Regions from separate parts of the Ochrobactrum teleogrylli genome, predicted to be linked through region 1. Evidence: riboswitches for the same ligand, from Rfam matches in the RefSeq annotation. Region 1 holds a riboswitch; each other region holds the start of a gene.

Evidence for each region. A riboswitch is a leader RNA that binds a small molecule or an ion and turns the genes downstream of it on or off. The one in region 1 is predicted to bind cobalamin.
Region 2: linked by a shared signal. The riboswitch ahead of WIX40_RS01020 (TonB-dependent receptor domain-containing protein) and the one ahead of WIX40_RS07145 (ABC transporter substrate-binding protein) in region 1 are both predicted to bind cobalamin.
Region 3: linked by a shared signal. The riboswitch ahead of WIX40_RS01200 (CbtB domain-containing protein) and the one ahead of WIX40_RS07145 (ABC transporter substrate-binding protein) in region 1 are both predicted to bind cobalamin.
Region 4: linked by a shared signal. The riboswitch ahead of nrdH (glutaredoxin-like protein NrdH) and the one ahead of WIX40_RS07145 (ABC transporter substrate-binding protein) in region 1 are both predicted to bind cobalamin.

Annotation. Positions count from the first base shown of each region.
Region 1 is NZ_JBBHKQ010000001.1:1,528,093-1,533,378, reverse strand. It holds gene WIX40_RS07155 (ABC transporter ATP-binding protein) at 1-280, opposite strand, end outside; gene WIX40_RS07150 (FecCD family ABC transporter permease) at 277-1,320, opposite strand; gene WIX40_RS07145 (ABC transporter substrate-binding protein) at 1,317-2,345, opposite strand; cobalamin riboswitch at 2,529-2,776, opposite strand; gene WIX40_RS07140 (RcnB family protein) at 2,957-3,307, shown strand; gene WIX40_RS07135 (omptin family outer membrane protease) at 3,375-4,322, opposite strand; gene WIX40_RS07130 (hypothetical protein) at 4,461-4,628, opposite strand; gene WIX40_RS07125 (hypothetical protein) at 4,823-5,014, opposite strand.
Region 2 is NZ_JBBHKQ010000001.1:202,054-207,339, forward strand. It holds gene rbbA (ribosome-associated ATPase/putative transporter RbbA) at 1-1,265, shown strand, start outside; gene WIX40_RS01015 (ABC transporter permease) at 1,267-2,379, shown strand; cobalamin riboswitch at 2,608-2,830, shown strand; gene WIX40_RS01020 (TonB-dependent receptor domain-containing protein) at 2,968-4,842, shown strand; gene WIX40_RS01025 (ABC transporter substrate-binding protein) at 4,857-5,286, shown strand, end outside.
Region 3 is NZ_JBBHKQ010000001.1:245,947-251,232, reverse strand. It holds gene cobN (cobaltochelatase subunit CobN) at 1-34, opposite strand, end outside; gene cobW (cobalamin biosynthesis protein CobW) at 34-1,086, opposite strand; gene cobU (bifunctional adenosylcobinamide kinase/adenosylcobinamide-phosphate guanylyltransferase) at 1,091-1,612, opposite strand; gene WIX40_RS01205 (CbtA family protein) at 1,617-2,360, opposite strand; gene WIX40_RS01200 (CbtB domain-containing protein) at 2,502-2,690, opposite strand; cobalamin riboswitch at 2,742-2,974, opposite strand; gene WIX40_RS01195 (phosphatase PAP2 family protein) at 2,996-3,736, opposite strand; gene WIX40_RS01190 (cobyric acid synthase) at 3,926-5,286, opposite strand, start outside.
Region 4 is NZ_JBBHKQ010000002.1:968,089-973,374, reverse strand. It holds gene nrdE (class 1b ribonucleoside-diphosphate reductase subunit alpha) at 1-1,297, opposite strand, end outside; gene nrdI (class Ib ribonucleoside-diphosphate reductase assembly flavoprotein NrdI) at 1,273-1,695, opposite strand; gene nrdH (glutaredoxin-like protein NrdH) at 1,721-1,942, opposite strand; cobalamin riboswitch at 2,262-2,476, opposite strand; gene WIX40_RS22020 (sigma-54-dependent transcriptional regulator) at 2,539-3,849, opposite strand; gene WIX40_RS22015 (sensor histidine kinase) at 3,836-5,286, opposite strand, start outside.

The DNA of each region.
Region 1 (5,286 bases):
GGGCGGTGATGCGCTCGGTCGTTTCCGCCTGCTGTTCGACCAGCGCCAGCAAGCGCGCAATCTCGCGGCGGTTGAAGCGTTCAATCGGCGCCTCGCCGAGATAAACCGTACCGCTGCGCGGGCGCTTCAGACCTGAAAGCAGCGATAGAAGCGTGGTCTTACCGGAACCGTTCGGCCCGATAATGCCGAGAAACTCGCCCTCGATCACATCGAGCGAAACGCCGCGCAGGATTTCGACGCTGCCTGCCGACCATGAAAGATTCTGTGCCGACAGCATCATGCCCGCGCCCTCCTTTGCCCAAGCAGCAGCGCAAAGGCCGGAGCGCCGACCAGCGCCGTCACCACACCGATGGGCAGCACCTGTCCCGGCACGATGATGCGCGACACGATGTCTGCTGCGATCATGAAGATCGCGCCGATCAAAGCGGATGTGGGCAGCAAAACGCCATGCCGGACACCCACCACCATCCGCGCCGCATGGGGAATGACAAGGCCAATAAAGCCAATGGACCCGACAATGGAGACCATAACCGCCGTCATCATGGCGCTTGCGCCAATAAGCACGGCATAAACACGCCGCACTGGAATGCCGAGCGAAGCAGCGGATTCTGCGCCGAAAGTGAAGGCGTCGAGCGCACGCGCATGCCACAGGCAGACCACCAGCCCGATCAGGCAAGCAGGCAGCGCCAGCGTCACATCCGGCCAACGCACGCCGGACAGATTGCCAAGCAGCCAGAACATAATGCCCCGCGCCTGCTCGGCATTGGCCGCCTTGGTCACGATGAACGAGGTCAGCGCGTTGAAAAGCTGCGATCCGGCAATACCGGCCAGAATGATCGCGCTGTTGCCCCGCCCCGCCTTCAACGCCAGCAGCGACACCAGCACAAAGGCAAAAATCGCCCCGATGAATGCGCCAAGCGACAAAGTGAGAACGCCAGCGCCGATGCCAAGAATGGCGACGCTGACAGCCCCGGTCGAGGCCCCGGCGGAAATGCCCAGAATATACGGATCAGCCAGCGAGTTGCGCAGCAGCGATTGCAGCACGACGCCGGAAAGCGCCAGCGCCGCCCCGCAGCATGCCGCCACCACGGCACGGCTGAGACGATAGCTCCACACAATGCCCTCATCGATGGGATCGAGCACATAGCCTGCATGCCACAGGCGGTTGGCGACGGTCTTCGCCACCACATCGAGCGGTATGGCGGTTTCGCCAATCGCTGCGCCCAGCCACAAGGCGGCAAGCAGCAGGATGAGCGCCAGAACCCCGGCGCTCAGCTTGTTGCTGAACGGAAGCCTTCCTATGGCTACCAATGCCGTCATTTGTTGAGGTCCGAGGCAGCGATGGCCGCCGCCAGCGTTTCGATGCCCTCAATCACCCGCAGCGAGGTGCTCATCGACTGCGCATCCATGTCGAAGACGTGGCCGTCCTTGACTGCAGGCATCAGGCTTGTCACCGGATCGCTTTCGAGGAATTTGCGCTTCACGGCAATATCGTCCGCCGGATAGCGGCGACGATCGAGTTTTGCTGCCACGATCATCGACGGGCCAGATTTGGCGATGGTTTCCCAGCCGATGGTCGGCCATTCTTCCTGGCTGTCGACCACATTCCTGATGCCGAGCGCCGACAGGATATAGGCCGGAGCGCCGAATTTTCCGGCGATATAGGGATCGGCGTCAATCTGCGTGCTGGAAAACCACACCGCAGCGGAAAGCTTGGCCCCGCTGGCGCCAATCTTGCGGCGCGCCGCATCTTCGCGCCCTTTCAGCTCGGCAATGAGCTTTTCACCGCGATCCTGCACGTTGAAGATTGCGGCCAGCTCGCCGATTTCCTGATAGACGATATCCATGGTGAAAGCGGCCGTGCGCACGCCGTCGCCGCCGCCGGAATTATCCTTGCCGACACAATCCGAAGGCGAGGTATAGGCCGGGATACCCAGTTCCTCGAACTGCTCCGGCTTGGCGACAATGCCATTCGGCCCGACATGCCATTGAAAATCCGCCGTCACAATATCGGGTTTCTGCGCCAGTACGCTTTCGAAGCTCGGGTCGTTATCGGCCAGTCGCTTGACCTTGGCGTTGACCTCTTCAAAGCCTTTCAGTACCGGGCCGAACCACACCGCCGTACCGACCACCTTGTCACCCAGACCAAGGCTGTACAAAATCTCCGTGCTGCTTTGACCGACAGCCACCGCGCGCGTCGGGGCCTGTTTGAATGTAACGTCGCGTCCGCAGTTCTTCAGCGTCAGCGGATATTGCGTTTCCGCCGCCTGCAGTGCTGGCGCGCCTGCAAACAGAAAAAGAGCGCATAAAGCGATGCGAAACGACGTCTTGCCGTGCAATGTCATGGGAAACCCCGAAATGGTGAGAGAAATGGCCACGTCAGCAAGCGACGGCGATAAGACGCCGTGAGCAAACGGAGATATCCGGGGATATGGATGACGATGAAAGAAAGCGCCTTGCGGCGCGATGTGCTGTCATAACCTGCTCCTGCTCCGGGCATCCCCGCCCGTGACAATGGATAATGATGGCCCAAAGGCCCTATGACGGCAGGTCTCCTGGCTTGCAGATAATCGCTTCCATCTGCCTTCCCGTGTCTTTCAGCTTTCGCCGGTTGAACACAGTGGCATGACGCCCGTCGGCGTCACGAGGATGAACAGCAATCCGCTTACAGTTGCGGGGGCAGCCACGGTCTCGGTCCCTTTTCGGGTCGTCCTCACCGTGTTCCCTATTAATCCCCTTCACTCTCGGTCGGGGAACCGTCGTAATACTATTACGTTCGCATTGCGCTGAGGTCAAGTGGCTCTGTTTCCATTTGGCGGTATGCCCAAGCGCATAAAGCCATGGTTAACAAAGCGTTAATATCACATTGATTTTATTTAATGTTTCAAAATGCAGACATTCATCTTCCGTTCATTCGTCTCCCAATAGTGTCCACCCAACAGCAAAGGAGAACATGATGTTCAAAAAAGTCATTCTTGCAGCCGTAGCCCTTTCCTTCATCGGCGCACCGCTGGCCGCACAGGCGCAGGATTATCAGCGCAAGCCGGGTCCGCACCGCATGGACCAGAAGCCGCGTCCGCCGCATGGCAAGGAATTCGGTCGTAAAGACCCGCGCGACCATGGCCGTCAGCATTGGTCCAAGGGCCAGCGCTACAATGACTGGCGCCGCCAGCCGGAAGTGCGCGACTACAAGCGTTATGGTCTGCGCCGTCCGGGTCCGGGCCAGCGCTGGGTGAAGGTTGACAACCAGTTCCTGCTGGTCACCACGGCAACGGGAATCATCGCTGGCATTCTCGCTGGCCGGTAAGCCGCAAGCCTCAGTGTTTCTAAAAATCGGCCAGAGCAAAACTCTGGCCGATTTTCTTTTTGCAATGTTAGAAACTGACTTTCAGGCCGCCGCCAAGCGTGAACGCCTGCAAGCCGGCGCCTGCATCATCGGGGAAGCTCTTAACCTCCCCCGTTGTTCTGTTTTCCATCATCGTGTCGCCCCTCATGCGGAAGTATTTTTCATAAGCCGCCGAGAGATAGACATTTGTGCGCTCGGTAAAGGCATAAGCGACTTCGGCCTGCGTATCCAGAAACGCCCGGCTTCCGAACGTATCAGTAAAACGCTTATCCCCGTGCCAATGATCGTCGATGTCCTTGGCAGCGACAGTTGCTCCTACGCGCCCCAGCAACGAAAAAGACCATTTTTCGAATGTTGAACGCCATTCGCCGCCCACAAACAGCGCTGGCAAACTTTGCTCGTAGCTGATCCCCTTCCCAGAGAGGACGCCCGTTTTATCGCGAAATCCCTCTTCGCTGTAGACATATTGCGAGTTACCGCTGGTCCATTTCACATTCGTATATTTGAACCCGCCATGCAGATTGAAGACGTTATGTTGATTGATCTCGAAATCATGCCCAACGGCAATATCCAGATTGATGTAACGATCCAGATCTGTCTCATCGCTAACCGAACGATCTGTCCAGTCATCAAAATCATAACTTTTCAAATATGGCGCTAACCAATCGTAGTCTTCCATCTTGTGGGTGCCACCCAGCCCGATTTTCACACGGCCAACCACAGTTATATTTTTCATGGGATCGGCCCTGAAAGCGCCGGTCAGCACAGGCATTTGCGACTGCCAAAACAAATGGCTCATGCGGTTTCCGCCATTGTAGACGATTTCGTCCGCCTTGACCCAAGCGTAGCCGACACCGCCTAAAAAGGTGAAGCTTTTGTCTATATTTGTATATTGAACCCCCGCGGCCTTGTCCGCAGCATTGGCCAAAGGAAAATTTAAAAACAATAAGAATATTGATAAAACGATACGCTGCATGCGCCACTCCTGTAACAGATGACGCATAGTTATATTTTTAATATTGCACAGAAAACTGCCAGAGATAGTTCACTATTTCTGCGCCCATGAAAGGCTATCACCAGTGCGCGCACATGAGGACGACGCGCGCCTCTGAGCCTATCGGTTGCGGGCCTTCATCAGAATCCAGATGAGAACGATCATTACGACGAGGCCGATCGCCAAACCAATCAAACCGCCATAGACGGCATCGGTGTTGCCGCCGATCAATGCCCCAATGCCAGCCCCTAAAATCAGCAGGATAAGCGGCGGCAGGCATCCAATCATTGCGAGGTCCTACAAACACGATCCGATATTTGTGCACCCATAAGTGCACCCGTTTGTGGCCCCATATTTAGCGAGATTTCGCGCAAGCGACAACGGCTTCACGGCGGGATTGTCCAATCCCGCTGCAATGCCGTTGGTATACGAATGGGGCCATAGAAGACTTGCCCCGCTGTCAACCGGGGCAAATGCCTCTGCTAAGCGCCTTTGGTACCAAATATTTTGCCTGGACCTATATTTCGCGTCGGTCCGACCGCCAGCAAAACAGGCTTACCGTTTTCCTTGCTGGTCGCTACCGCAGGTTTTTGTGCGCCCACGACCGGTGCCGCAGCAAGCGCAGTGCCAGACACCATCATCGATCCGATTGCTATTATCGCTATGGCTTTCATATGCCCTCCTCTGCTGGTCTCGCCAGCAATTCGCCAAACACAGAAACGACCGTGCAGGTGACGTGCACGATCTTGACACAGAGGACGACAAAGCCGGATGAAACGCCATACGTCATCTGTCGTATTTCGACATGGCTGAACGAAGAAAATAAGCGCGCTGCTTGCCAACAAACTGATCTGCACATGCAGCAGGTCCGCGCCCCTCTGCAGCTGAAGCCTGCCGCCTCTTATAGTCGCTAAAAAACACGCGCCTCGCATCTGCGAAGCGTGCT
Region 2 (5,286 bases), 1.3 Mb from region 1:
CGACCTTGGAAGAAGCCTTTATCGCCTATCTGACCGAAGCCATCGGCGAGACGCCGCAACCGGCAGCACCTGTTACGGAAGAGGCACCAGCGCCGGTTCAGGCTGCCGTCAGTCCTCCCAAGCCTCAACCGAGTTGGCTTCCCAATCCGCGCCGCATGCTGGCTTATACACGGCGCGAGGCGCTGGAATTGAAGCGCGATCCAATCCGCGCGACACTCGCCATTCTTGGTACGGTGATTTTGATGTTTGTGATCGGTTACGGCATCAATCTCAATGTCGAAAACCTGACATTTGCGGTTCTGGACCGCGACGATACGACGGTCAGCCGCGATTATACGCAGCAGATTGCCGGGTCGCGCTATTTCACTGAAATGCCGCCGATTACCGATTATGACGATCTCGACCGGCGGATGCGCAACGGCGAGATTAGCCTTGCCATCGAGATACCGCCACGTTTCGGCGCAAATATCGCGCATGGGCGGCCTGTCGAGGTGGCGGCCTGGATCGACGGTGCCATGCCCACCCGCGCTGAAACGGTGCGCGGCTATGTGCAAGGCATGCATGCCAACTGGCTGACGCAAAAGGCGCGCGAGCTTTATGGCAATGCGGCGACGGTCGGCAATTTCAATCTGGAAATTCGCTATCGCTACAATCCCGATGTCCAGAGTCTGGTGGCGATGGTTCCAGCAGTCATTCCAATGCTGCTTTTGATGATCCCGGCCATGCTCGCGGTTTTGAGCGTGGTGCGCGAAAAGGAGCTGGGCTCTATCATCAATTTCTATGTGACGCCGGTGACCAAATTCGAGTTCCTGTTCGGCAAGCAATTGCCCTATATCGCACTCGCCTTCCTCAACTTCCTGATGCTGACAGCCTTTGCTGTCTTCATCTTCCGGGTGCCGTTTACCGGCAGTTTCCTCACCTATGCAGCGGCGGCGCTGCTCTATGTCATCATCGCGACCGGCATGGGTCTGGTGCTTTCCACCTTCATGAGCAGCCAGATTGCCGCCATTTTCGGGACGGCCTTGCTGACACTCATTCCGGCGGTGCAATATTCCGGCATCATCGATCCGGTTTCGTCATTGCAGGGTGCGGGCGCATTCATCGGCAAGATTTACCCGACGACCTATTTCGTGACCATCTCGCGCGGGGTTTTCTCCAAGGCGCTTGATTTTGGCGATCTTGCCGGGTCGTTCATACCCTTGCTGATCGCCATTCCGGTGCTGATGGTGCTGGCCATTCTCCTTCTCAAGAAACAGGCGGGCTGAGATGCGGATAGCCAATATATTCCAGCTCGGTATCAAGGAATTGCGCGGTCTCGCCCGCGATCCTATGCTTCTGCTGCTGATCGTCTATGCGTTTACGCTTGCGGTCTATACCTCTGCCCGGGCCCAGCCCGAAAATCTCAGCAATGCGGCTATCGCGATTGTCGATGAAGACCAATCGCCGGTCTCAAACCGTATCACCTCGGCTTTCTACCCGCCTTATTTCGTGCCGCCCAAACTCATTTCTTCCTACGAGATGGACAGCCGCATGGATGAAGGGCTCGACACTTTCGCGCTGAACATTCCGCCGAATTTTCAGCGCGATCTGCTGGCCGGGCGCTCGCCGACCATCCAGCTCAATGTGGATGCAACTCGCATGAGTCAGGCCTTTACGGGCGGTGGCTATGTTCAGTCCATCGTCTCCAGTGAGGTGAACGAGTTCCTGAACCGTTATCGCGGCACGGCGGATACGAAGGTCGATCTCAATTTGCGATCCCGCTTCAATCAGGATCTGAACAAGAGCTGGTTTGGCGCGATCAACAATGTCATTTCGTCGGTCACCATGCTGTCGATCATCCTGACGGGTGCTGCGCTGATCCGCGAGCGCGAGCATGGCACCATCGAGCATTTGCTCGTCATGCCGGTGACGCCGGTTGAAATCATGGTCAGCAAGGTCTGGTCCATGGGGCTGGTCGTGCTGGTCGCTTCGGCCTTTGCGCTGATCTTTGTAGTGCAAGGTCTGCTAGCGGTGCCGATTTATGGATCGGTTCTGCTGTTTCTGGCTGGCGCCGCATTGCAGCTTTTCGCAACCACCAGCCTCGGCATTTTTCTGGCAACGGTTGCAGGCTCCATGCCGCAGTTCGGCATGTTGCTGATGCTGGTGCTAATGCCGTTGCAGGTGCTTTCCGGCGGCATGACGCCACGGGAAAGCATGCCGGACATCATCCAGAACATCATGCTGGTAGCTCCAAACACGCATTTCGTCATATTGGCGCAGGCGATCCTGTTCCGAGGGGCAGGGATCGGCGTGGTATGGCCGCAATTTCTGGCCCTGATCGTCATCGGTTCGGTGCTGTTTTACTTCGCGCTGCAACGCTTCCGGGCATTCCTGCGATAGAGCGGTGGGAACCGCTCTATCCATTCGTTTTGACGCATTATCCTGCGCATCGGAGCGGGATCAGAAATCAGTCCATTGAACCGATTTCCCCGCGTAGGCGCTGCGCACTTTGGCTGGAAATGCTCTAACCAAAGATGTTTGAAAACAATGCCCTGAATCGCTTCGTTGAGAATGCGATTCAGGGGAGCGCGCTTTTTGGCGCATTGCGAATCCGCCTCGGCCTTGCTAGGGCTCGTTTCAGGAAACGGTTTCGCTGTAAAAGGCGGATGAAAAGGGAACGCGGTGAGGCCATCTGGCCAATTCTGCGACTGCCCCCGCAACTGTAACCGGAGAGCTATCTTCCACAATCGCTCAGGCGATCAAGCCACTGAGAGCAGTTTTTGCACTCGGGAAGGCGGAAGAACAGCGGCGACCCGGAAGTCAGGAGACCTGCCGCATCCGGTCACCTAGTTTCGACGCGGGGCGTGTCGGGGCGCGGCTTTCCGTAGCGGTGACATTGGACAAATGTTGCCGCCGGAACGGGAAAAGGGTATCCCCCATTTCTTCGACCTGCGGTCAGGCGATATCGCCTTGCAGGAGACGATACAGGTGCATATTCCAAAATTATCCATTTTGCTGACGGCTGCTTTTGCGGCTGCAAATCCGCTTGCCGCATCGGCCCAAACCGCCAGCGGCGCGGGCGATGCCAATGCAAGCGTGGTTCTCGATACGATTGTTGTCACGCCGCTTCGTCGCGCAACGTCGTTGCAGCGATCCACCTCGTCGGTAACGGTCATCGACACGGCTGAAATCGAGCGTTCGGCGGCCCCCGATCTGCAATCACTGCTGAAATCCTATAGCGGGGTTTCGATCAAGGCGAATGGCGGGCAGGGGTCGAAGTCGGACATCTATATGCGCGGCATGTCGTCCAAGCAGACGGTCGTACTAGTCAATGGCGTCCGCACGGCATCGGCTACGGACGGAACCACGGCGCTGGCCAATATACCGCTGACGTCCATCGAGCGCATCGAGATCGCCAAGGGCGGCCATTCGGCCCAATATGGTGCGGATGCGATGGGCGGCGTCATCAACATCATCACCAAGCAGGGCGGGGCTTGTGGCGAGCGCTCATGGTGCGGCAGCCTGTCCACGGGCGTCACCCATCCCTGGGGCGGCTATGCTTCCGGTTCGGTGCAAGGGCAGAGCGCTGCGGGTGTCGATTATGCCTTTGGTGCGGCGATCACCGGCACCGAGGGCTATGATTTCACCAGCCCCGATGCGTGGGGACACGAACCGGACCGGGATGGTTTCCTGCAAGGCTCGCTCAACTTCTCGCTCGGAAAAGATTTTGACTGGGGCAGGATCTATGCGGACGGGCTTTTGAGCCGGGGCCGCAATCAGTATGATTCCGAATATCCGTCCGCCGATCAGGGCTACAGCACAGCCTTTTCTGGCAAGATCGGCACGCGGATCGATCACGCGGATGACTGGTCTTCGACAGTCGAGTTCAGCTCGGGCATCGATAGCAGCCGTGATTTCCGCAAGGGCGTCTCCGGCTCCGACCGTTATGAAACCAAGCGCTACGGCGTTTTCGCGTCCACCGAGAAAAGTTTCGAAACGGGCAAGGCAAAGCATGTCGTGACCGGCGGTGTCGAAGCCTATCGCGAGACGATCGATTCCACCGTCGCCTATGACGAGACGGGGCGCAATCTGGCGGCGGTGTTCGGGCAGTATTCGCTGGAATATGAAGCGCTGCGCGTCGATGGCGGTGTGCGTTACGACCACAACCAGCAATTCGGCGACGTGACGACATACAATATTGGTGCGAGCTATGAGATTGTACCCGACCTCGTTGTGCGGTCGTCCTATGCGACCGGATTTCGTGCGCCGACATTCAACGAGCTTTATTATCCCGGTTTCGCCAATCCCGATCTGCAGCCGGAAAAGTCACGCTCCTATGAAGTGGGGCTGAACTGGCAGATTTCGGCGGCGACCAGCCTTGATCTTGCGCTTTATCGCAATGAATTGCGCGATGCGATCATGAGTACCGCGCCTTCTTATCTGCCCTATAATGTGGCGCGCGCTCAGGTGACAGGTTTCGAGGCGACGCTGGCGCATCGCTTCGATGACCAATGGGGCGTGAAGGGGGTGCTGGACTTCAAGCGACCCATCGATGAAGAAAACGACACCGATCTTGCCTATCGCGAACGTTTCAAGGCGACCGCCGAAGTGAACTATACGCCGTTCGAAGGTCTCGACCTGACGGGCCGCGTCTTCTATGGCGGTTCGCGCTATGCCGATGCCGCAAATACGCGGAAGCTCGGCAGCTATGTGACCGCCGATTTCGTGGCGCTTTATGCCGTCGACAAGCAGTCAAAGCTGAAGTTCTCGGTCGAGAACATCTTTGACAAGGACTACCAGACGACCTCCGGTTATATTGCGCCGGGCCGTACCTTCAACATCGGTCTGACGCGGAATTTCTGAGGGTTTATCGACGGATGACGAGAGCGACGATCCTTGGCGCAAACTGGCTTATGGCGCTGGCAGCCATGGTTTCGGTCGCTCTTTCTTCTGCCAAGGCTGCACCGCCACAGCGCGTGGTGTCGATCAATGTCTGCACCGATCAACTGGCCATGCTTCTGGCCGCGCCGGGACAGTTGCGGTCGGTTTCCCGTCTGTCGCGCGATCCGCAGCTTTCCGTGCTGGCTGTGCAGGCGGCGACAATACCGGTTAATCGGGCTGAAGCAGAGGAGATTTTCCTCATGAAGCCCGATCTGGTGCTGGCGGGCACATTTTCATCGCAGGTGACGGTCGATCTTCTGCGCAGGCTTGGCCTGCATGTGGAACAGTTCACGCCTGCGCGCTCGTTTGACGATATCGAAGCGCATCTAAGGCGGATGGGCGCGTTGCTTGGACGCGAAGAACAGG
Region 3 (5,286 bases), 1.3 Mb from region 1:
TGATCGTTCCTTTCTGGGCAAGCAGAAGATGCATTACAAAACTGCGTCTTTCACGGCCTTGGTAATGGCGGTTTCATCGATCTCATGCAGGCCGATGACAACGAGACGCGTCGAACGGGCTTCATCCTTGCCCCATGGGCGGTCGAAGTAATGCTCGATACGCGGGCCGACAGCCTGCACCACTAGACGCATCGGCTTGCCGGGCACATCGACAAAGCCCTTGAGGCGCAGAACATCATGGTCGGCGATGATGGTCTTCAGCTCTTCGGCAAAAGCCTTCGGGTCCGACACGGAACCGGCCTCGACCACAAAGCTCTCGAATTCATCATGATCATGCTCGTGACCATCGGCATGATGAATTTCATGATGCGACTTGCGGTTGGCGATATCGTCTTCCGTACCAACGCCAAGACCAAGCAGCACATCAGCGCCAAGCTTGCCGAAGCTTGCAGGCACCATGTTGACGCGGCGCGACGAGCGCTCGGCAACATCCGCCTTCACGCTATCGAGGCTTGAGGCATCGATCAGGTCGGCCTTGTTGAGCACGATCAAGTCGGCCGCATGAATCTGATCTTCAAACAGCTCTTCCAGCGGGCTTTCATGGTCCAGTGATTCATCGGCGGCGCGCTGCGCATCCACCTTGTCATGATCATCAGCGAAGCGGCCTTCGGCGACAGCGGCGGCATCGATCACCGTGACCACACCATCCACAGTCACCTGCGTCTTGATTTCCGGCCAGTTGAAGGCAGCCACAAGCGGCTGTGGCAAAGCGAGGCCGGAGGTCTCGATGACGATGTGATCCGGGCGATCCGCGCGGTCGAGCAGCTTGGTCATGGTCGGGATGAAATCGTCCGCAACGGTGCAGCAAATGCAGCCATTGTTGAGTTCGATCACATCTTCCTCGCGGCAGGTTTCGATGCCGCAACCTTTCAGAATACCGCCATCGACACCAAGATCGCCAAATTCATTGATGATCAGCGCAATGCGCTTGCCATTGGCGTTTTCAAGCAGATTGCGGATCATCGTGGTCTTCCCCGATCCGAGAAACCCGGTAATCACGGTCGCCGGTATCTTTTGGCCCTGCATAAAATTATCCCTTCATCTTGAGCGGCAAGCCCGCCGCCATGAAATAAACTTCGTCTGCCGCCGCAGCGATGGCCTGATGCAAAAAGCCTGCATGATCGCGAAATTCCCGCGCCATGCGGTTTTCCGGCACGATGCCAAGACCCACCTCGTTGGAGACGAAAACAACCGGCCCGCCCAGCTCAGAAAGCGCGGTCACCAGATCACGCCCTTCCGCAGCAATGTCGCGTTCGGCCATCATGAGATTGGTGACCCACAAGGTCAGGCAGTCAACCAGCACAAATCTGGACGATTGTGCCTGTTGCAAAAGCGCGCCCTTCAGCTCGAACGGCTCTTCGACTGTTTGCCATTGCGTGCCGCGCCGGTCGCGATGCACCGCGATGCGACTTTCCATTTCTCCGTCGAAGGCCCGACCAGTCGCCAGATAGACCGGCTGAAGCCCGGAGGCTTCAACCAGTTTTTCGGCATAGGACGATTTGCCTGAACGGGCTCCGCCAAGAACAAAGGTTATTTTTCCGGGCAGAGCCATGCTTTCAGCCTTCCAGTTCCGATGAGGCGTAATGCTGGATGAACCAGCCAAGCGCCAGACCAATCACCGCCCACATGAACAGGTTCGTCGCCAGCGAGGCGACCGCATATTGCGACGCAAGCAGCGACGGAATAGGCGACGCAATATCCTCAGGATGCGGCGCGCCATAGAGATGCGGCGCAATAATGGCGATGAGGCCGAGCAGTTTTGCCCAGATTTCTCCGCGCAGCACGATGAGATAAAGGCCGACGCCGCTGAGAACAACCGTCGAAATCCACCAAAGCTGGCGCTCTGCAAGATCGTCGGCAGGCATGGCTGGCAGTTCCGGCGACAGACCGAGCGCAGGCAAGAATGCCACCGCAAAGAAACCGGCCATGCCCCAGTAAAGCCCGTTCTGCACGGTGATCGGGCGACCAATCAGCAGCGCGATACCGCCAAGCAGCAGTGCAAAACCGGCACCCGCAACAAGATTGGCGAGGATTGTATTGCCAAGGCGACCGAAAGGCAGTTCTGCTCCGGCTCCTTCTTCCTCCGGCGCGGCAGTTGTCGCATGGTCATGGGCAGGCGTCTCAGCGGCGTGTTCATGCGGCGCGGCTTCCGCCGGTCCGTGGCTATGGCCGCCGCCCGCCTCTTCGTAAACTTCCGCCTGAATGATCAGCGGCACGGTTTTGAGATACATGGCAGGCGTCACCAGAAGCCCTGCCAGAAGGCCCGCAGCAAGCGTGGCCAAGAGATAACGGATCAACATTTCAATTCCCCAGCTGCAAAGCCCGTCGGTAGCAAACGCTATCCGACGCTCTGCAATGTCAGCTTCCTAGAAAAACAGACATATGGTCATTTCCCCATGCAAACCGGCCAAGGGCGCGGCTCACAATGTCGATGCAAAGCATCAATGGCAGGGAAAACCGTAAGAATGGCGGGTATCATGCGCTGAATCGTGCAGCGCATCCGAATGCGCAATGCCAACGCCATAGATAAGAAACGCGCCGAGAAGCAGGGAGACCACCGCCGTACCGAGGCGCGCAGCCAAAGGCAGGGGAATAGTAGCGGAGACAGAATTATTCATACGTGCAGCCATGACAACCTCCGTGCAGGCAGCAGGGAAAAACCTCCCATGGGGCGCGGGTAAAATACCCTTCTGCAACAGGCAGGTCTCCTGGCTCGCGGGTCGTCGGTAATGTCACCGCCTTCCCGGAACGTGATGTTCCAGTGGCTGCCGGTTGCCCGGCTTGGCTTCATTCCTCTCCGCTCTACAGTCGCGGGGTCGGCTGCGATAGAAACGCCCTGATTGGGTCCGTCCTTCGCATTCCCTCTTGGTTTCACCAGATTCGTCCGGCGAAAACCTGTCACATGCGCGGACATTAAGCCTTTGCTGATAGGCCGTCAATCAGCGCGAGGGCGCAGAAATTGCCCCTTGCGCCGAACCCAGCGGTCGATGGTCTCCGCCTTGGCATTGATCCTGGGCCAGAGCCACAACATCACGCCCACCACCAAACTCCATGCGATCACCACATCCGATAGAAAATGCGCGCCCATGAAAACACGGTTCATGGAAATCAGCATGAGGATTGGAATGAAAATCGCGGCGGACATAACGCGCCAGCGTTCAGGAACGAATATTAAAAGCGACAGCATCGCAGCCGCAGCAGCGCCCTCTCCCGACGGAAATGAGCAGTTTTTGCTACATGTCGCAGCCATCTGCCAGGCCGGTGTAAAATTCATTGAGCCGCCAAATTCCAGCAGATGTCGTGGCCGCGCTCTTCCGATCAGCAACTTCAGGCTTTGCGTTACGATGCCTGGGCCAAGCGCAAAGGTCAGAAGCACATAAAGCACCTTGTGAGGGGCGATAGAAAGGATGGGGCGCCGCCACAACGCGTAGAAACCGATCAAAACCAGCATTGCAGCCAGCAACCAACACTGACTGACACGGTGGAAATCCCTAAGGGCGACCCAAGCCGGTGAATTCGACGCGGAAAAATCCCCGTGTTTGAAAAAATATCGGCTGGTAATCAAATCGACCTGAGGCGAAACAATGAACAATGCATTGACCGCCAAGAGTGAATATACGTAGAGATGACGGCGAAAAACAATATGAGGATTTTGATATAAAAACCTCAATATCAAAATAGCCTCATTATAATTTTAAATATATTTTGAATGAAACGAGATGGTAAAAATGCCAGTATAAATTTTTATACGATACAGTATATTAGAATTATCTGAAATTTATATATAATTAAGATTTATTGTCATATCAGACCAAAAAATAGCCCTGATACGTGAAACTATCGAGACTGAACGAGTACAGTTGTGTCAGATCAGCGAAAACAACGCATCGATATCGAGACAGGCTTCCAGCCCTTCCGCCAGTTCATCCAGCGCCGCTTCGACGCTCAGGCGGTAATTGCCTATTCCGCCCTCAACACCTAGCGCTGCGAGAAATTGCTGCCGAAAACGATCCGCACCGAAAACACCATGTAAATAAGTGCCCATGATGCGGCCATCGGCAGATATCGCACCGTCATCATGATTTTCGATGCGCGCGAAAGGCCTGAACATATCCGCACCTGTCGTGCGGCCAACATGAATTTCATATCCCTCGAGCGGCGCATCATAGAGCAGCGAAGTCGCCTTCACATTGCGGACGACTTTTTCCGGCTCCATGACCGTCTCGATGTCGAGCAGCCCCAGCCCTTCTGCTTCGCGCACCTGCCCTTCGATACCGTGCGGGTCATGGATGCTGCGCCCCAGCATCTGAAACCCGCCGCAGATACCCAGCACATGTCCGCCCCGCTTCACGTGCTGTACCAGATCGCGATCCCAACCGTTTTCACGGAAAGCCAGCAGATCGGTGATCGTGGATTTCGTTCCCGGCAGTACAACCAGCCCGGCATCGGGCGGAAGAGACGTACCGGGCGGCACCATGACCACCTCCACCGCAGGCTCGGCTTTCAGCGGGTCCAGATCGTCAAAATTGGCGATGCGCGGCAACATCGGCACCGCAACTTTTAGCGCCTTGTCAGCACTGCGCACGGCGCGCTCCAGAACCACCGAATCCTCGGCAGGCAATCTGGAAACCGCCTTTAGCCACGGAACCACACCGAACGAGCGCCAGCCGGTGAAGCGTTCGATTGCTTCCAGCCCGTCATCGAACAGAGAAATATCACCACGAAACTTGTTGATGATGAAACCGCGCACCATGGCGCGGTCTTCGTCCGACAAAATTGTATGGGTTCCGACCAGAGAGGCGATCACCCCGCCCCGATCAATGTCGCCGACCAGCACCACCGGCACATCTGCCTGCGTTGCGAAACCCATATTCGCAATGTCGCCCGCCCGAAGGTTGATTTCCGCGGGCGACCCCGCACCTTCGATCAGCACGAGATCAGCGCCTTCACTGACGATGGAAAAGGACTCCATCACCGACGCCATCAACTGCGGCTTCAATTCCTGATAATAGCGCCCGCGTGCCTCGCCACGCACCTGACCCTGCACCACGATCTGGCTGCCCATATCTGTCTGAGGTTTAAGCAAAACCGGGTTCATATGCACCGAGGATGGCACGCCCGACGCCAGTGCCTGCAACCATTGGGCACGACCGATTTCGCCGCCGTCGTCACTGACAGCAGCGTTGTTCGACATGTTCTGAGGCTTGAACGGGCGGACCTTCAATC
Region 4 (5,286 bases), on a different contig from region 1:
GGGCATAGGAAAGGTCTTCATTAAAGATGCTGGCTTCGCTCACCTGCAGAATTTCCGAGCAAAGATTGCTCATGGTGATGCGCCCGTCGATCGGGTTGGCGCGGTTCACCGTGTCCTCGAACATGATATAGGGATAGCCGGACTCAAACTGGATTTCCGCCAGAACCTGGAAGAATTCGCGCGCGTTGATCTTCCGCTTGTGGATGCGCGCATCATCGACCATTTCACGATATCTTTCCGTGACCGAAATCTCGGTCAGCGGCTGACCATAGACCCGCTCCACGTCATAAGGCGAAAAGAGATACATATCCTCATTGTTGCGGGCGAGTTCAAAGGTGATATCCGGGATCACCACACCGAGCGACAAGGTCTTGATACGGATTTTCTCATCGGCATTCTCGCGCTTGGTGTCGAGGAAGCGCATGATATCGGGATGATGGGCATGCAGATAAACCGCACCGGCTCCCTGTCGTGCGCCAAGCTGGTTGGCGTAGGAGAATGAATCCTCCAGAAGCTTCATCACGGGAATAATGCCCGAAGACTGGTTCTGGATCTGCTTGATCGGCGCGCCGGATTCGCGAATATTCGTCAGGCTCAAGGCCACGCCGCCACCGCGTTTGGAAAGCTGCAATGCGGAATTGATGGAACGTCCGATGGACTCCATATTGTCCTCCACCCTCAACAGGAAACAGGACACGAGTTCGCCGCGCTGCTTCTTGCCCGCATTGAGGAATGTCGGCGTTGCAGGCTGATAGCGACCGGAAATGATTTCATCGACAAGGTCACGCGCCAGTTGCTCGCTGCCGCGCGCCAATGCCAGCGCCACCATGCAGACGCGGTCTTCATAGCGCTCCAGATAGCGCTTCCCGTCGAAGGTTTTCAGCGTGTAGCTGGTGTAATATTTGAAGGCGCCCAGAAATGTCGGGAAACGGAACTTTCTCGCATAGGCCTCATCGAAAAGATCACGCACGAAATTGAAGGAATACTGGTCGAGCACGGCCTGCTCGTAATAGTTCTCGGTTACCAGATAATCCAGCTTCTCCCGCAGATTATGGAAGAAGACCGTATTCTGATTGACGTGTTGAAGAAAATATTGCCGCGCAGCTTGCCGGTCACGGTCCAGCTGGATGTTGCCTTCATCGTCATAGAGATTGAGCATTGCGTTCAGCGCATGATAGTCCAGCCCATCCGTAGATTTGACGGGCTTGGGGCTGTTCGACGCTGCCGCTTGTGGCGCGTCCTCCGCAATCGGCTCTGCATCGCGCTCGCGGATCAGGGTTGTGTCGGCCGTGTCCAAAATCGTTCCATCCCGTTCCTGACATTGCCAATGTCTTCATCGGTTCCCAAAAGCTCGAAGCGATAAAGATAGGGAACCTGACATTTGGCGGAGATTATTTTGCCGGCTATGCCAAAAGCTTCGCCGAAATTGCTGTTGCCCGCGGCGATCACGCCGCGGATCAGCGAGCGATTGCCCGCATTGTTGAGAAACCGGATGACGGGCTTTGGCACCGCCCCCTTGGTTCCACCGCCGCCATAGCTTGGCGTCATGAGCACGAATGGCTCGTCTATCTGCAACAGGCTCGTGTCATCCTCACCCCTTTGGAGGATGGGAATGCGCCTCGCGCGCATTCCAAGCCGCTCTACGAAACGGTGCGTGTTCTCGGAGCGACTGGAAAAATAGACAAGGAGACCCATTGCAGAACTCATGGCGAAGCCACGGTCACGAAAGGCCGTTGATCATATCCGGGCGAAAACCGGCCCAGTGGGTTTCACCGGCCACGACGACCGGCACCTGCCGGTAACACAGCCCCCTCACGAGATCGAAAGCCTCCATATCTGCAGAAATGTCGATGACCTGATAATCAATCCCCTGGCGGTCGAGGGCGCGGGTTGTTGCGGTGCACTGGACGCAGGCGGGTTTGCTATAGACGGTAACGTTCATTTCTTCCTCACTGGATTGGGCGCAAGCTGACTGGGACCCGTCCGCCGTATGGGGGACAGATGCGCATAAAAGATCGTTCGCGCACGGGACATGCGCGTGAAGACGGACAAAATGGGGAAAGTCAGCGATGCATGAGCACCACTGGACCGCGCAAAATCACCTCTGGAAAGGTGGTCCTGAACTGAAAGGACAATACAAACTGCACAATGTGTCAGACATGGACTTCACCCCGAAGCTTGTGAGCGGGTATTCGGGGTAGCAATCGGCAAGAAGCACAACTCGCCTCAATGACTGCACACCAACCGGACACCCCGCCCGTGGACGTTCATTGCTCAAGGCAGGTCTCCTGGCTCACGGGTCAGCGCCCTTGTCGGTCTTCCCAGCTTACGCCAGTGACATGATCAACAAGAACTCACCGTTTACAGTTGCGGGGGCAGCTTCGGCTTCGTCTCAACCTTCATGGCGGCGACTCACCGAATTCCCTCTTAGCTTTCGACCCATCGAATCGAAAGAACCTAGAACACTATATATAGTAGTCTAAGTTAAAAATCGGTCAATAGATAGTTGCGGAAAACGCGCGTCGGTGGGCGAATACGTCAATCGCGACGACGAAACGACGAGGCATCGATGTCGTGCCTTTGCAGCCTTGCATAGAGACTACGGCGCGGCAGTTGCAGCACTTCAGCAGCAACGCCCACATCGCCATTGCATCGTTCGAGCGTGGCGCGGATGACCCCTTCCTCGAACCGATCCATCTGTTCGGATAACGGCAATGTGCTCGGTTCATGTTCAGGGTCATGCCGCAAGCCAAGCACCACCTGTTTGGCATAATTGCGCAGCTCGCGCACATTGCCCGGCCAGTCGTCGGAATGGAGCCGTGACTCGATGGCTGCATCGATTGCGGGGCGCGGTTGCCCGAACTGGCTGGCGGCCTCGTCGAGAAAATAGGCAAAAAGGAGACCTATATCCTTGCGGCGTTCACGCAAGGGCGGAATGCGCAACCGCACCGTTTCTAGCCTATAGAAAAGATCAGAGCGAAAACGCCCCGCTGCAACGGCACCGTCCAGATCGCCTTTGGCGGCCGCAATCACCCGCAGATTGACAGCACGAGGCTCTCCGGTCAGCGAAGGCAACTCGCGCTCCTCCACAACCCGCAGCAACTTGCCTTGCAGGTTGACCGACATGCTGTCGATCTCGTCAAGAAAGAGCGTACCCCGATCAGCATCGGCAATCCTGCCGCGCTGAATACGATTGCCAAACAGGACGTCATCTGCAACCGCATCGGGGAGCGCAGCGCAATCAATCGCAACGAAGCCGCGAGCATGGCGCGCACTCCAGCGATGCAACAGTCGGGCGACAAGTTCCTTGCCCGTACCAGTCTCGCCTTCGATCAGTACATCAACATCGACGCTCGCCAATTGGCGAATCGTGTCGCGCAGCCGCACCATGACCGGCGTTTCGCCCAGCAATGGATAATCCTGCTCGGCTTCCGCCGCAGCACGGCGCAGACGCCGGTTTTCCAGCACCAGACGGCGCATTTCCAGCGCACGGCGCACACTGGAAATCAGGTGATCGGCTGCAAAGGGTTTGGCAATAAAATCGAAGGCGCCCTTCTTGAGCGCCGTGACGGCCATGCCGATATCGCCATGGCCTGTCATCAGAATGACCGGCAATTCGGGGTCACGCGCCAGCAGCGCTTCCATAACGGCATGGCCATCGATACGCGGCATCCGAATATCGGTGACGACAACGCCGGGAAAATCGGCGGTCAGATTGGCTAGCGCCGACTGGCCATCGCCGTGGGTTTCAATATCGATCCCGGCAATCTCGAAGGAATCCGCAAGGGCCGTGCGAAACGGCGCATCGTCATCGACCAGCATCACGCGCAAGGGTTCACTTTCCGTCATGCTCACCGTCCTTATGCACCCGCTTCCACGTCGCAGCAAAAGCCGCACCACCCAGTGGTGAAGGAACGACCCGCAACGTTCCCTCCAGTTCCGTCATCAGATCGCGCGCGATACCGAGCCCAAGACCAAGCCCGTCCGGTTTGCCGGTGACAAAGGGGCTGAAAATCTCATCATCCAGTTCCGGATCAATACCCGGACCGTTATCTGCAACGATCAACGACACTTGTTCATCGTCTTGCTCGATGATGATTGCGACATGCGGATCGGGCTGCGCCGTCACCGCATCGAGCGCGTTTTGCAGCAAATTGACGAGCACCTGTTCCGAGCGGATACGGCAGGCGAACACCATCAATTCTGATTGCTCCGGCATATCCAGCGGTACATTGGCATTGCGAAAACGGTCGCCCATCAACACCATCGTGCCATCGACCAGTTCGTTCAGTGGTATCGGACGCGCAACGCTGCCGCGTCGACGGGCAAAGCGGCGCATCTCCTGCGTAATGGAGCCGATGCGCGCCGTCAGATCGACGGAGGTCGTCAGATTTGCGGCAACCTTGTCGAGCTTGCCCTTGGACAGATAGTGCTGCGCATTCTCGGTCAGCGTACGGATGGTCGCGACCGGCTGATTGATTTCATGCACAAGGCCCGCAGTGATCGAGCCAAGCGAGGCCAGCCTGTTTGCCTGCGCCAACTCCTCACGGGCATCACGAAAGCGCTTGTCGGCGCGCTCGCGCTCGATCATCTCGGCACTTAGTTCCGCCGTGCGTTCGGCGACAGCTTTTTCCAGCGCAGCGCGATCAGCAGTTGCACGCGCAGCGTGCGTCATGCGCCAGTAGACGGCAGCGGCAAGCAAAAACACCACCAGCATCGCCGCAACGGTGATCAGTCGCGCCAGATCATGGGCCGCCTGCATGGACGGTGCGGTCGGCTCGATATGGACCAGTTTCAGCGCGGTCCCGGCAATGGGTTCTTCAACGACGACGAACGGATCGCCGGAAGGTCCGCGCATCACCCCTCCAGACTCAAAAGCATAACGGCTCGGCTGGAGATCGGCGGCATGGAACTGCCCGCTTTGGAGAATTTTCGTCCGTTCGGCGGTGGTAATCGGCTGGAAAGACCGCAGCGCTTCCGGCATATCGGTCGACGCCAGAATGATTCCGCGTGGATCAATCACAAAGGTCTGACCCGGATCGTTCGTCCATGTAGTGACCAACCGGTGAAACTCAAATTTCACCACCACCACGCCGACCGGATTGGTCTGATCACCGATGCGCCTGGAAAGGAAAAGACCAAAACGTCCGCTCAGATCGCCGATGGCGTAATATTCGGCGTCACCGGCAGCCATGGCGCCCTGAAAATAGGGGCGATAGCTATAGTTGCGTCCAACAAAGCTTTCCGGCGTGCCTGCATTCGATGAGGCAATAACGACACCGTCAC